Regions from separate parts of the Streptomyces sp. NPDC002004 genome, predicted to be linked through region 2. Evidence: riboswitches for the same ligand, from Rfam matches in the RefSeq annotation. Region 2 holds a riboswitch; each other region holds the start of a gene.
The links. A riboswitch is a leader RNA that binds a small molecule or an ion and turns the genes downstream of it on or off. The one in region 2 is predicted to bind cyclic di-AMP.
Positions count from the first base shown of each region.

Region 1: another riboswitch for cyclic di-AMP. It lies ahead of ACWCP6_RS31050 (M23 family metallopeptidase); the one in region 2 lies ahead of ACWCP6_RS24815 (LysM peptidoglycan-binding domain-containing protein).
Region 3: another riboswitch for cyclic di-AMP. It lies ahead of ACWCP6_RS34690 (M23 family metallopeptidase); the one in region 2 lies ahead of ACWCP6_RS24815 (LysM peptidoglycan-binding domain-containing protein).

Region 1 is NZ_JBSFDP010000034.1:5,964-9,498, forward strand. Features, by position in the region: gene ACWCP6_RS31045 (alpha-galactosidase) at 1-1,552, shown strand, start outside; cyclic di-AMP (ydaO/yuaA leader) riboswitch at 1,846-2,002, shown strand; gene ACWCP6_RS31050 (M23 family metallopeptidase) at 2,007-2,918, shown strand; gene ACWCP6_RS31055 (SGNH/GDSL hydrolase family protein) at 3,137-3,535, shown strand, end outside.
Region 2 is NZ_JBSFDP010000019.1:73,627-77,161, forward strand. Features, by position in the region: gene ACWCP6_RS24810 (MFS transporter) at 1-666, opposite strand, end outside; gene ACWCP6_RS24815 (LysM peptidoglycan-binding domain-containing protein) at 850-1,722, opposite strand; cyclic di-AMP (ydaO/yuaA leader) riboswitch at 1,725-1,889, opposite strand; gene ACWCP6_RS24820 (endo alpha-1,4 polygalactosaminidase) at 2,406-3,167, shown strand; gene ACWCP6_RS24825 (SRPBCC family protein) at 3,252-3,535, opposite strand, start outside.
Region 3 is NZ_JBSFDP010000049.1:21,394-24,928, forward strand. Features, by position in the region: gene ACWCP6_RS34685 (aldo/keto reductase) at 1-527, opposite strand, end outside; gene ACWCP6_RS34690 (M23 family metallopeptidase) at 691-1,749, opposite strand; cyclic di-AMP (ydaO/yuaA leader) riboswitch at 1,761-1,906, opposite strand; gene ACWCP6_RS34695 (PP2C family protein-serine/threonine phosphatase) at 2,129-3,286, opposite strand.

The DNA.
Region 1 (3,535 bases), on a different contig from region 2:
CTGCGAGCTGACCCCCGGCGAGAAGGTCGTCGGCAGCCGGCGCGGGCACACCGGTCACCAGCATCTGCCGTGGGTCGCGCTGGACGCCGAGGGGACGGCGACCGAGGAGCACGGCGAGGTGTACGGCTGTGCGCTCGCCTGGTCCGGGTCATGGCGGATCGCCGTGCAGCAGATCCCCGACGGGGCGGTCCAGATCACCGGGGGCACCGGGCACGACGACTCGGGCCAGTGGCTGCTGGCGCCCGGCGAGGAGTACGTCACGCCCGTCTTCGCGGGCCTGTGGACCGACGGCGGCTTCGGCGGGGCGAGCCGCGCCTGGCACGCGTACCAGCGGGCGCACGTCGTTCCCGGTGCCGGGCGGGACCGGCCGGTGCTCTACAACTCCTGGGAGGCCACCGGCTTCGGCATCGGCGAGGAGCAGCAGCTGGCTCTCGCCCGCCGGGCGGCGGCCCTGGGCGTGGAGCTGTTCGTGGTCGACGACGGCTGGTTCGGCGCGCGGACCGGCGACCGGGCCGGGCTCGGTGACTGGACCCCGAACCCGGACCGCTTCCCCGGCGGCCTGGAACCCCTCGCCGACGCGGTGCACGCACTGGGCATGCAGTTCGGGCTCTGGGTCGAGCCGGAGATGGTCAATCCGGACTCCGCTCTCTACCGCGCCCACCCCGACTGGGTGCAGCACATGCCGGGCCGCGCCCGCACCGAGTTCCGCCATCAGCTGGTGCTGAACCTCGCCCGCCGGGACGTCCAGGAGCACCTGTGGGAGCGTCTCGACGCCCTGCTGAGGAGCGCGCCCGTCGACTACGTGAAATGGGACTTCAACCGTTGCTTCACCGATCCGGGATGGCCGGGGGAGCCGTACCCCCAGAAGCTCTGGAACGCGCATGTGCATGCCCTGTACGCCCTGTTGGACCGGCTGCGCGCCGCCCACCCGGCCGTCGCCTTCGAGTCCTGCTCCGGCGGCGGCGGCCGGGTCGACCTCGGCATCCTGGCGCGCACCGACCAGGTGTGGCCCTCCGACAACACGGACCCGGTCGACCGGCTCGCCATCCAGCACGGCTTCAGCCAGCTGCACCCGGCGCGGGTGATGGCCGCCTGGGTCACGGACAGCCCGAACGTGCAGCTCAACGGCAGGGTCAGCAGCATGCGCTTCCGCTTCGTCGGCGCCATGGCCGGGGTGCTCGGGGTGGGCGGCGACCTCACCCGGTGGACCGACGACGAGCTGGCCGAGGCCCGGCGCTGGGTGGACCTCTACAAGGAGATCCGCCCGGTGGTGCAGCGCGGCGATCTCTACCGTCTGCGCCCGCCGGGGGACGGGCCGGCAGCGGTCCAGTACGTCCACGGGGACGACGCCGTCGTGCTCGCCTGGCTGCCCGCGCAGTCGTACGGGGAGCCGGTTGCGCCGGTGCGGCTGCGGGGGCTCCGGCCGGACGCGGAGTACCGGTGCCGGGACACCGGGGCGGTGCACCGGGGTGCGGTGCTGCTGCACCACGGACTGGACACCGGCCTCAGGGGAGACATGGACGCGGCCATTTTCCGCTTCTGTCTTATTTGACCGAATTGCGCCTTTTGCTGGAACTAGCCCTGAAATAGGCCATCATGAGACCGCCGTCGTGAGCAGCGTCATAGTCGTGGCGGTGCGCGGCGATCTCCGCCGGGCAATGCCCCTGTCGCCCCAACGGTGTTGGCGCACGCGTGGAGATCGTTTCCGTGTGGAATGTGACCGTAATTTCCGGAAAGGATCAAGCAAGGCGAAACAAAAGGGAATTCATCCCTTGTCCCGGACATTCGCACTCGCTTACGTTCCCGTTCAGCCGGATGGAACGCCGAGTCCTGCCGCCGTCCGGACAACCGCACTCACCCGTGCACGGCAGGAGCGTGGGATCCGCAGGTAGTTCGCCGCCCGGGTCGCCGGGCCGGCTCGGGGTGAAGCCGCACCTGCAAAGGCGGCCGGGCGCCTCCGCCCGAACCCGACAGCTCACCTCGCAGGCACCGGAGAGGAATTCGCCATGCCCGCGAAGGGTAAACACCGCCGTCCGAAGTCCCTGCGATTCACCCGCCGTTTCGCCGTCGCCGGCACGGGTGGTGCCGCGCTCGCGCTGCCGTTCCTCGGTGCCACCGGCGCGCACGCCGCCGCCCCCGGGACCGTCGCCCCACAGGCCGCCCCCAGGACCGTCGTCACCGCCCCACAGGCCGCCCCCGCGGTCTACACGGTGAAGGCGGGCGACTGCCTCGCGAGGATCGCCGATGTCCGGCATGTCGTCGGCGGCTGGCAGCGGCTCTACGCGGACAACCGGAAGGCCGTCGGCGCCGACCCGGCGCTGATACACCCGGGCCTGAAGCTGGTCGTCGGAGCCCACGCCACCGCACCCAGGCCTGCCGCCGCGCTCAAGTCCGCGCCCAAGCCTGCCTCCGTGCCCAAGTCCGCGCCCAAGCCCGCCGCCGCCGAGTCCGCCGTCGCCCGCGCCGCGTCGAAGGTGGCCGACGCCACCGACGCCGCGGCCACCACCGCGACCGGCTTCGTGCTCCCCGTCACCGGTGCCACCATCGGCACGCCGTACCACAAGGCGGGCGCCATGTGGTCCAGCGGCTACCACACCGGCGTCGACTTCGTGGTGCCGACCGGCACCCCGCTCAAGGCCGTCGGCGCGGGCACCGTCGTCAGCGCCGGATGGGGCGGCGCGTACGGCAACCAGATCGTCATCCGGCTCGCCGACGGCATGTACGCCCAGTACGCCCACATGTCGCAGCTCGCCGTCTCCGCGGGCCAGACCGTGGTCGCGGGCCAGCAGCTCGGCCTCTCCGGGGCCACGGGCAACGTCACCGGACCGCACCTGCACTTCGAGATCCGTACCACGCCCAACTACGGCTCCGACGTGGACCCGCTGGCCTACCTGCGTGCCCACGGCGTGGGCGTCTGACCCGGCACCCGGGCACCATCCGGACCGGCTCGGATTCCTGACGGACCGAGCCGATCACGCGGGGCCGCACCCTCCAACAGGGGTGCGGCCCCCACGTGTTCACGAGGTCGCCGATCTATTCCGGATCGGGCGCATCTCGGACGGTGGCGTATCTCACCAGGCGTCAACCCCTTCCTACGGTGGCGTAGGTCACTTAGGAAGGTGAAGGATGTACGGACGTGGCAGCAGAGTCGACATCCCTCACCAGTGACACCTACAGGTCCTACACAGCCCTCGGCGACAGCTTCACCGAGGGCGTCGGAGACCCCGGCCCCGACGGACGCTTCGTGGGATGGGCCGACCGGCTGGCCGTCCTGCTGGACGACCGGCTTCCCGAACACACCTTCCGCTACGCCAACCTCGCCGTGCGCGGCAAGCTCCTCGACCAGATCGTCGCGGACCAGGTGCCGCGGGCCAAGGAACTCGCCCCGGACCTGGTGACGTTCTGCGCCGGCGGCAACGACATCATCCGCCCCGGCACCGACCCCGACGAGGTCGCCGAACGCTTCGAGCGGGCCGTGGCCGACCTCTCCTCCGCCGTCGGCACCGTCATGGTGACCACCGGCTTCGACACCCGG
Region 2 (3,535 bases):
GGTGTTCGTGGCCCAGGTCCGGCGCAGTCCCGGGCGGCGGGTGAGCCGGATCGAGTGTTCCCGGACGGTGGTCGCCACCACGGCCGAACCCAGGCCGGTCAGGGCTGCCGCGACGAGGAAGATCCCGTGCGGGTCGAGGTGGCGTTGCAGCACTGCGCCGACGGCGTAGCCGAGGATCGCCGTGCCGCCGGAGGTGATGTTCATCAGTGAGCGTGCCGACGCGTACGCGGAGGCGGGGACCACCTCGGTGAGCAGCCCCATCCGGGTGCCCGTCCCGAGGGACTGGAAGAAGCCCAGGCCCAGCAGCAGCCCGAACCGGGCGACGAGGGGCAGGCCCGGGACGGCCTGGGCGGCCGTGCCGAGCAGGGAGGCGAACTGGAGCACGACGAGGGTACGGCGAGGTCGGCGTCCGTCGGCGACCGACATCAGCGTCAACGCGCCGAGCACCGTCGCGAAGGTGGCGCCGTACATGCTCACCGCGGTAAGGAACGGCGAGTGGGTCCGGTGGTCGACAAGGGTTCCGAGGGCGAACCCCGACAGGGTGTTCGCGGCGACGGTCAGGGTGAAGCCGGCGTACAGTCCGGCGAATTCGCGGATGCTGAGGAGGGTGCTGTAGCCGGTGTTGGTGGCAGCGGGCTCGGTGGTGTCATGGCTGTCGGAAGGCATGAAAAAAGCCTCCGGGCGCATGAGATGAGTGCGCACGAAGGCCGACGAGCCCCATTTTAGCAGCCGTTGGGGGCCGCTCGCCGCAGGACGGTGATCTCCACCCTCTGCGCGGCGAGCGGCCCCTTCCCGGTTTCCCCGTCGTGCCGGCCGGGACCGCGTCACCGGCCGTCGGCACGGAACCGCTCAGTAGGCGCCGTTGACGTTGTCGATCGAGCCGTAGCGGGCGGCGGCGTAGTTGCACGCGGCCGTGATGTTGGCGACCGGGTCGAAGGGGTCCATCGACGTCCCCGGGACGTGGTAGGCCGTGAAGGTCGAGTCGATGACCTGGAGGAGGCCCTTCGAGGGGTGGCCGGCCGCCGCGTTGGAGTCCCAGTTGTTGATGGCGCGCGGGTTGCCGGAGGACTCACGCATGATGTTGCGGTGGATACCGTCGTACGACCCGGGGATGCCGTGCTTCGCCATGATGTCGAGCGACTCGCGGATCCATCCGTCCAGGTTGTTCGCGTACGTCTTCGCCGCCGCAGGAGACGCCTTGGGGGTCACCTTGGGGGTCACCTTGGGAGCCGCCTTGGGGGCGGTCCTGGGGGTCACCTTGGGAGCAGCCTTGGGTGCCGTCCTGGGGGCGGCGGCCTTGGGGAGCACCGTGCTGCGCCGGGAGCGGTCGGCGCGCAGGTCCGAAGCCGCCGCCCGGACCTGGCGGTTGACGGTGAGCTTGAGACCGGGGTGGATGAGTGACGGGTTGTCACCGACCGCGCTCCGGTTGTCGCGGTAGAGCCGCGGCCAGCCGCCCTTCAGCGCATACTTGCCGGCGATCTTGGAAAGGGAGTCGCCGGTGACCACGGAGTACCGCATGGGCACCATCTGGACGGCCCGCGGGAGTGCGGGTCTCTCGACCTTGACCGAAGGCGCGACGGCGGGTGCCGCCTTCGGCACCGCACTCGCGGTGGTCGCGGCGATCACGGGCAGGGCAACTGCCGCCCCGCCGGCGCCGACGGCCATGAATCCACGGCTCATTCGGGAGTTCTTCGGGCGGCGGTGTTTGCCTTTTCCGGCCATGGCACAGTCCTCTCCTATGCCTGCGAGGTCAGCTGTCGGATTCGGGCTGGAGTCGCCCGGCCGTGCCGGTGGGCACGGCTTCACCCCGAGCCGGCCCGTGGATCCGGGTCGGCGGCAAACCGTGGGTTCCCCGCTCCTGCCGTACGCGAATGGTGCTGGTTCGGAATTTCCGGGAAGCGGCAGGATTCGGCGTTCCACCCGGAATGAGCGAACCGTAAGCGACACCCTTCGAACGGAACAAGGCCCGAATTCACACGAGAAAAGGGACAGGCTCGTACATGCCGGTGAAAGGCATGAGATCAACGACTGCTCCGCCCCCAACTCGCCCGCCACGGAGCGGAACTGGCGGCGGACATGTCGACCACCCGGACATGCACACGTGACGCATGTCACCGCATTTCCGGGCAACCGATGCAGCAAAAACCCGTCTCAGCTCCGGACAAATACCGGAGACAAGTACCGGAAGTTTCATAAATCCTGAAATGCAAATAAACAATGACAAGCAATGTTATATCCGTTTTGCCCACTTCTGGCGGCGGAGGTTCGACGTCGTGGTGCGTGTGTCCGCTGTCCGTCTCCGCGGGTCCCGGCGCCCGGGGACGCGCGCTTCGGCTCCGGGCGCGTCGGCTGCCCGGCGCCTCGCGCGGCGCCACCGGGCCGCGTCCCTGACGGTTTTGGCCGGTGTGGCCACGGCCGCACTCGCCGGCTGCACCCATCCCGTCGAGGGCACCCGGGCGGTGCGCCTGCCCCCGGTCCACAGGGACTTCGACTACCAGATCGGCGGTGCCTACCCCCCGTCGCCGGGCGTCGCGATCGTCGGTCGCGACCACACGGACTCACCGGCGCGCGGGCGGTACAACATCTGCTACGTGAATGCCTTCCAGGCGCAGCCGGACGCACAGGACCGGTGGCCGGCCGAGCTACTGCTGCGCGACACCGAGGGCCGGCCGGTCATCGACCGGGACTGGAACGAGGCCCTGCTGGACATCGGGACGGCTGCCAAGCGCGAGCGCATCGCCGCCCGGGTCGACCGCTGGATCGACAGCTGTGCGGACAAGGGGTTCGACGCGGTCGAACCCGACAACTACGACAGCTACAGCCGTTCCCACGGTCTGCTGACCGCGAACGACGCAAAGGCGTTCATCACGCGGATCGCCGCCCACGCGCATACGCGGGGCCTGGCCGTGGCCCAGAAGAACACCGCGGAACTCGCGGCCGCCAGGTCAAGGACACACGTCGACTTCGCCGTGGTCGAAGAATGCGCCGAATACGGCGAATGCGCCACCTACGCATCCGCATTCGACGACCACGTCCTCGTCGTCGAGTACACCGACGGCGGTCTGCGCAAGGCGTGTTCCGCTTTCGGAAAGCGGTTGAGCATCGTGCGCAGGGACAGGGATGTGACCACTCCGAAGAGCAGTCACCATGTCCGCAGGACGTGTTGAGCGGTTCTCTCCGGCACGGTGCCCCGCATGCGCCATGACTTGCCTCGTTCCGCCGGGCGTTGGCGTGCTCCTCGGAGAGCCGTGCTAGTCGGAGAGCAGGGCGTCGACGAGCCGGCCGAACACCAACCGGGCTACCCGGGCCGTCGGTACGTCGAACGCCCGGGACAGCTTCCACACCCGCACCTGCTCCCGCCACACCACCCGGGACCGGTCCCCGCCGTCGAGCGGGGACACCTCGATCTCGGCCCAGCCGGTGACGACGGAGCCGCGCTTCTCCAGACGGCAGAATCCGGGGCGAGCGCCGGTCGGCGGCTCCCAGCGCACGACCTCCATGGGGTCGTCGAACCCGGCACGTCCGACGCCGGTCC
Region 3 (3,535 bases), on a different contig from region 2:
CGAGCCAGGCCCTCGCGGTCGGAGAAGTCCAGGGACGCCTGGAGCCGCTCGGCGCTGATGTTCGACGCGCCGATCGCGCGTACCTTGCCCTCCTTCACCAACTGGTCCAGCGCGGTGATGATCTCGCCCACGGGGACGGAGGGGTCGTCGAAGTGCGTGTAGTACAGGTCGATGTGATCGGTGCCGAGCCGGCGCAGCGATTCCTCGGCAGCGGCCTTGATGGTGTGCGGTGCCAGGCCCTTGAACTTCGGGTGGGAGCCGACCTTGGTGGCGACGACGACATCGGAGCGGTTGCCGCGCGCGGCGAGCCACTTGCCGATGACGGTCTCGGATTCGCCGCCCTCATGGCCCGGCGCCCACGCCGAGTAGGCGTCGGCGGTGTCGACGAAGTTGCCGCCGGCGGCCGTGTAGGCGTCCAGGACGGCGAAGGACTGGGCCTCGTCGGCGGTCCAGCCGAAGACGTTGCCGCCCAGGCAGAGCGGGAAGACCTCGATGTCGGACGAACCCAGAGCACGAAGAGAAGTCATGTATCCCAGAATGCCGTGAACGATCACGGTATTCCGCACAATGGGGGCCTTGATCCGGCCGAATTCAGGGCCGTGGGTACCGTCCCGTCCCTGCCCTGGACCGGGTCCTCCCGGACCAGGCCCCGGGACCGGCCCGAGGACCGGTCCCGCGCGGGGCCACGGGTCAGACCGACAGGCCCTTGCCCCGCAGCCACGGCGCCGGGTCGACCGCGGTCGCCTGGCCGTTCGGGTGGACCTCGAGGTGGAGGTGCGGGCCCGTGACGTTGCCGGTGGCGCCGACGCGGCCTATGACGTCGCCCGTGCTGACCTTCTGGCCGACGCTGACGTTGATCGAGGACTGGTGGCAGTACCAGAGCTCGGTGCCGTCGTCGAGTTCGAGGACGGTGCGGTAGCCGTACGCCCCGGCCCAGCCCGCTTCCTTCACGGTGGCCGCGTGGATCGCCTTCAGCGGCGTGCCCGTGGGCGCGGCGAAGTCCAGGCCGGTGTGGTAGCCGGAGGACCACATGGCGCCGGGGTCGCCGAACTGACCGGTGATCGTGTACGAGACGACCGGCAGCGTGTAGCTCTTGGCGAGCTCGGCGAGGCGTGCGGCCTCCGCCTTGGCCTTGGCCTCCGCCTCGGCCTTCTTCTTCGCCGCGTCGGCGTCCGCCTGGGCCTTGTCCAGCTCGGCGCCGGCGTCCGCGACGGCCTTCTTGGCGGCGGCCTCCTCGGCCGCGGTCGCCTCGGCGTCGGCCGCCTGGTCCTGCTGCTGCTCGGCCTGCTGCATGATGCGGGCGCGCAGCGCTTCGCCGGCGTCCGTGGTGCCCTGCTTGGCGTCGGCGGTGGTGAGGCCCGCGCCGGTCAGCGGGGCCGAGGTCGAGTCGCCGGACTCCGAGGAGTCGTCGGATATCAGGGAGCCCACGCCGGGCAGGGACTTGGCCTCGTGGGTGACGCTCGACAGGTCGGGCATGGAGATGCCGACCGGCGGCTTGCCGCCCTGCGCGGTCGCGATACCGCCCGCGCCGACGGCGGCCATGACGCCGACACCCAGGACGGTGGAGCTACGGGCGAACCCGCCACGCTGCTTGACGACGCGGTGCCTGCCGCGGACCGGGCGAACGGACTCCTCGGTGGGGTTCCACTCCCCCCAGGTCTCCTCCGAGGGGCCGAAGTACCGGTCGCCGTACTCGTCGTCCGGCATCGGCGCGAAAGTGGGCTCGGGGGCAGGCCTGTTGGACGCCACGGAGGCGCACTCCTTTCCTTCCTTCTCGCCTACCGGGTTAGCTGACGGGTTCGGAGCAGGAAGGTCTCCTACGAGTGTCCTTCGCGAGGAAGAACGCCCGATTCACCCCAAGTTGGTGGTTCCCCGGCTCCCTTGCGGGACTCGGCGCGTGCGCACGGAGCCGTCTCTTGTGACGGCTGGGACAACCGCGCTGCGTTATCGAACGTTAATAGACGCGGGGTAGGGATTCCAAGCGGTTCCTCATGATCCTTGGGTTTCCTGGCTGACGGTGTGTCAGTTGTTATGCGCAGAGGCGCCGTTCCCTCACTCAAGGTGACGCCGCTCCGACGGGGCGCGGGAGCAACCGACCCATTCGGAACCCCGACGAGCGAAGGGCACATCAAGGACGTCGTACGGCGAGCAGTGCCATGTCGTCCGTCGCGGCTCCGCCGGTGTGCAGTCGCACCTCGTCCGCGAGGTGGGCCAGCAGCGCGCCCGGACCGTCGAACGCCCGGCCGAGCAGCCGGCTCGCCGGTTCGTAGAACGCGCCGTGCCGGTCACGCGCCTCGGACAGTCCGTCGGTGTAGAGGAGAAGGGTCGCTCCGTACGGAAAGTCCGATACCTCCGCACGGTCCGGCCAGGTGGCGAGTTCGCTCATGCCGAGCGGCAACGAGGCCTCCCGCGGCGCGAGGACGCGCAGCTGCCCGTCGTGCAGGAGCAGCGGGTCGGGGTGGCCGCGGTTGATGACCCGTACGACGCCCTCGCCGTGCGGGATCTCGGCGAGCACCGCCGTCGTGAACCCCTCGGCGTCGTCCAGCCCGCGCCGCCGGGTCCCCTCGCGGGTGAGTGCCCGCTCCAGGCGCTGCGCGACCGCCTCCAGCGTGGCCTCCTGCTCCGCCGCCTCACGGAAGGCGCCGATGACGACGGCCACGGCGGCGACCGCGCCCATCCCCTTACCGCGCACGTCGCCGACGATCAGCCGTACGCCGTGGGGCGTGTCCTGCACCGCGTAGAGGTCTCCGCCGATGAACGCGTCCGCCTGCGCCGCCTCGTAGCGGGCGGCGACGTCGAGTCCGCCGATCCGGTCGGCCGGTTCGGGCAGGACGGCGCGCTGGGCGGCCTCGGCGATCTCGCGGGCGGAGGCGAGGCGTGCGTCGCTGCGGCGGACGACGCGGTTGATGACGACGGCGAGCGCGGCGACCGTCACGACGGTGACGAACTCGGTGACGCCTTCCACGAGGGTGGCGTTGCCGTTGTACGTGTGCAGCGCCAGGGTCGCGGCCGATGCGGTCAGACCGGTGACCAGGGTGGCGCCCAGCGAGTAGAAGGGGGCGGCGATGAGGGGGGCCGCGGCAAAGATCGGCGCGGCGGTGAACTCGCGGGGCGTCGCCAGATCGAAGACCAGGCCGATGACGATGAGGAGGAAGGGGAGCGCGCGGACGAAGGCACGGGCGGCGGACGAGACCCTGTCGGGCTGCGCGTCCGCGGCCGCGCCGACGGGGTCGAGGGGCCCGCTGGGTCCGGGGCGCCGGACAGCGGTCCGGGCGGAGGCGAGCAGGCCGGCCGGGGTGTCCGGGTGGACGGGAGCCGCGGCGTCCGCGGGGACAGGCGTGTCCCTGTCGGCGCGAGCGGCGGCGACCGGTCCGGTGGGGACGGCCCTGCGGGCCGTGGGCGAGGCCGGCATGTCCACGGGGGCGGCCGCCTCCGTGGGAACCGCGAGGCGCAACTCGTCGGCCGCCACGGGCCCCGGGTCACCGGTCACCGCGCCCGGAACCCCGCCATACCCGTGCCCCGCACCGTACGCGCC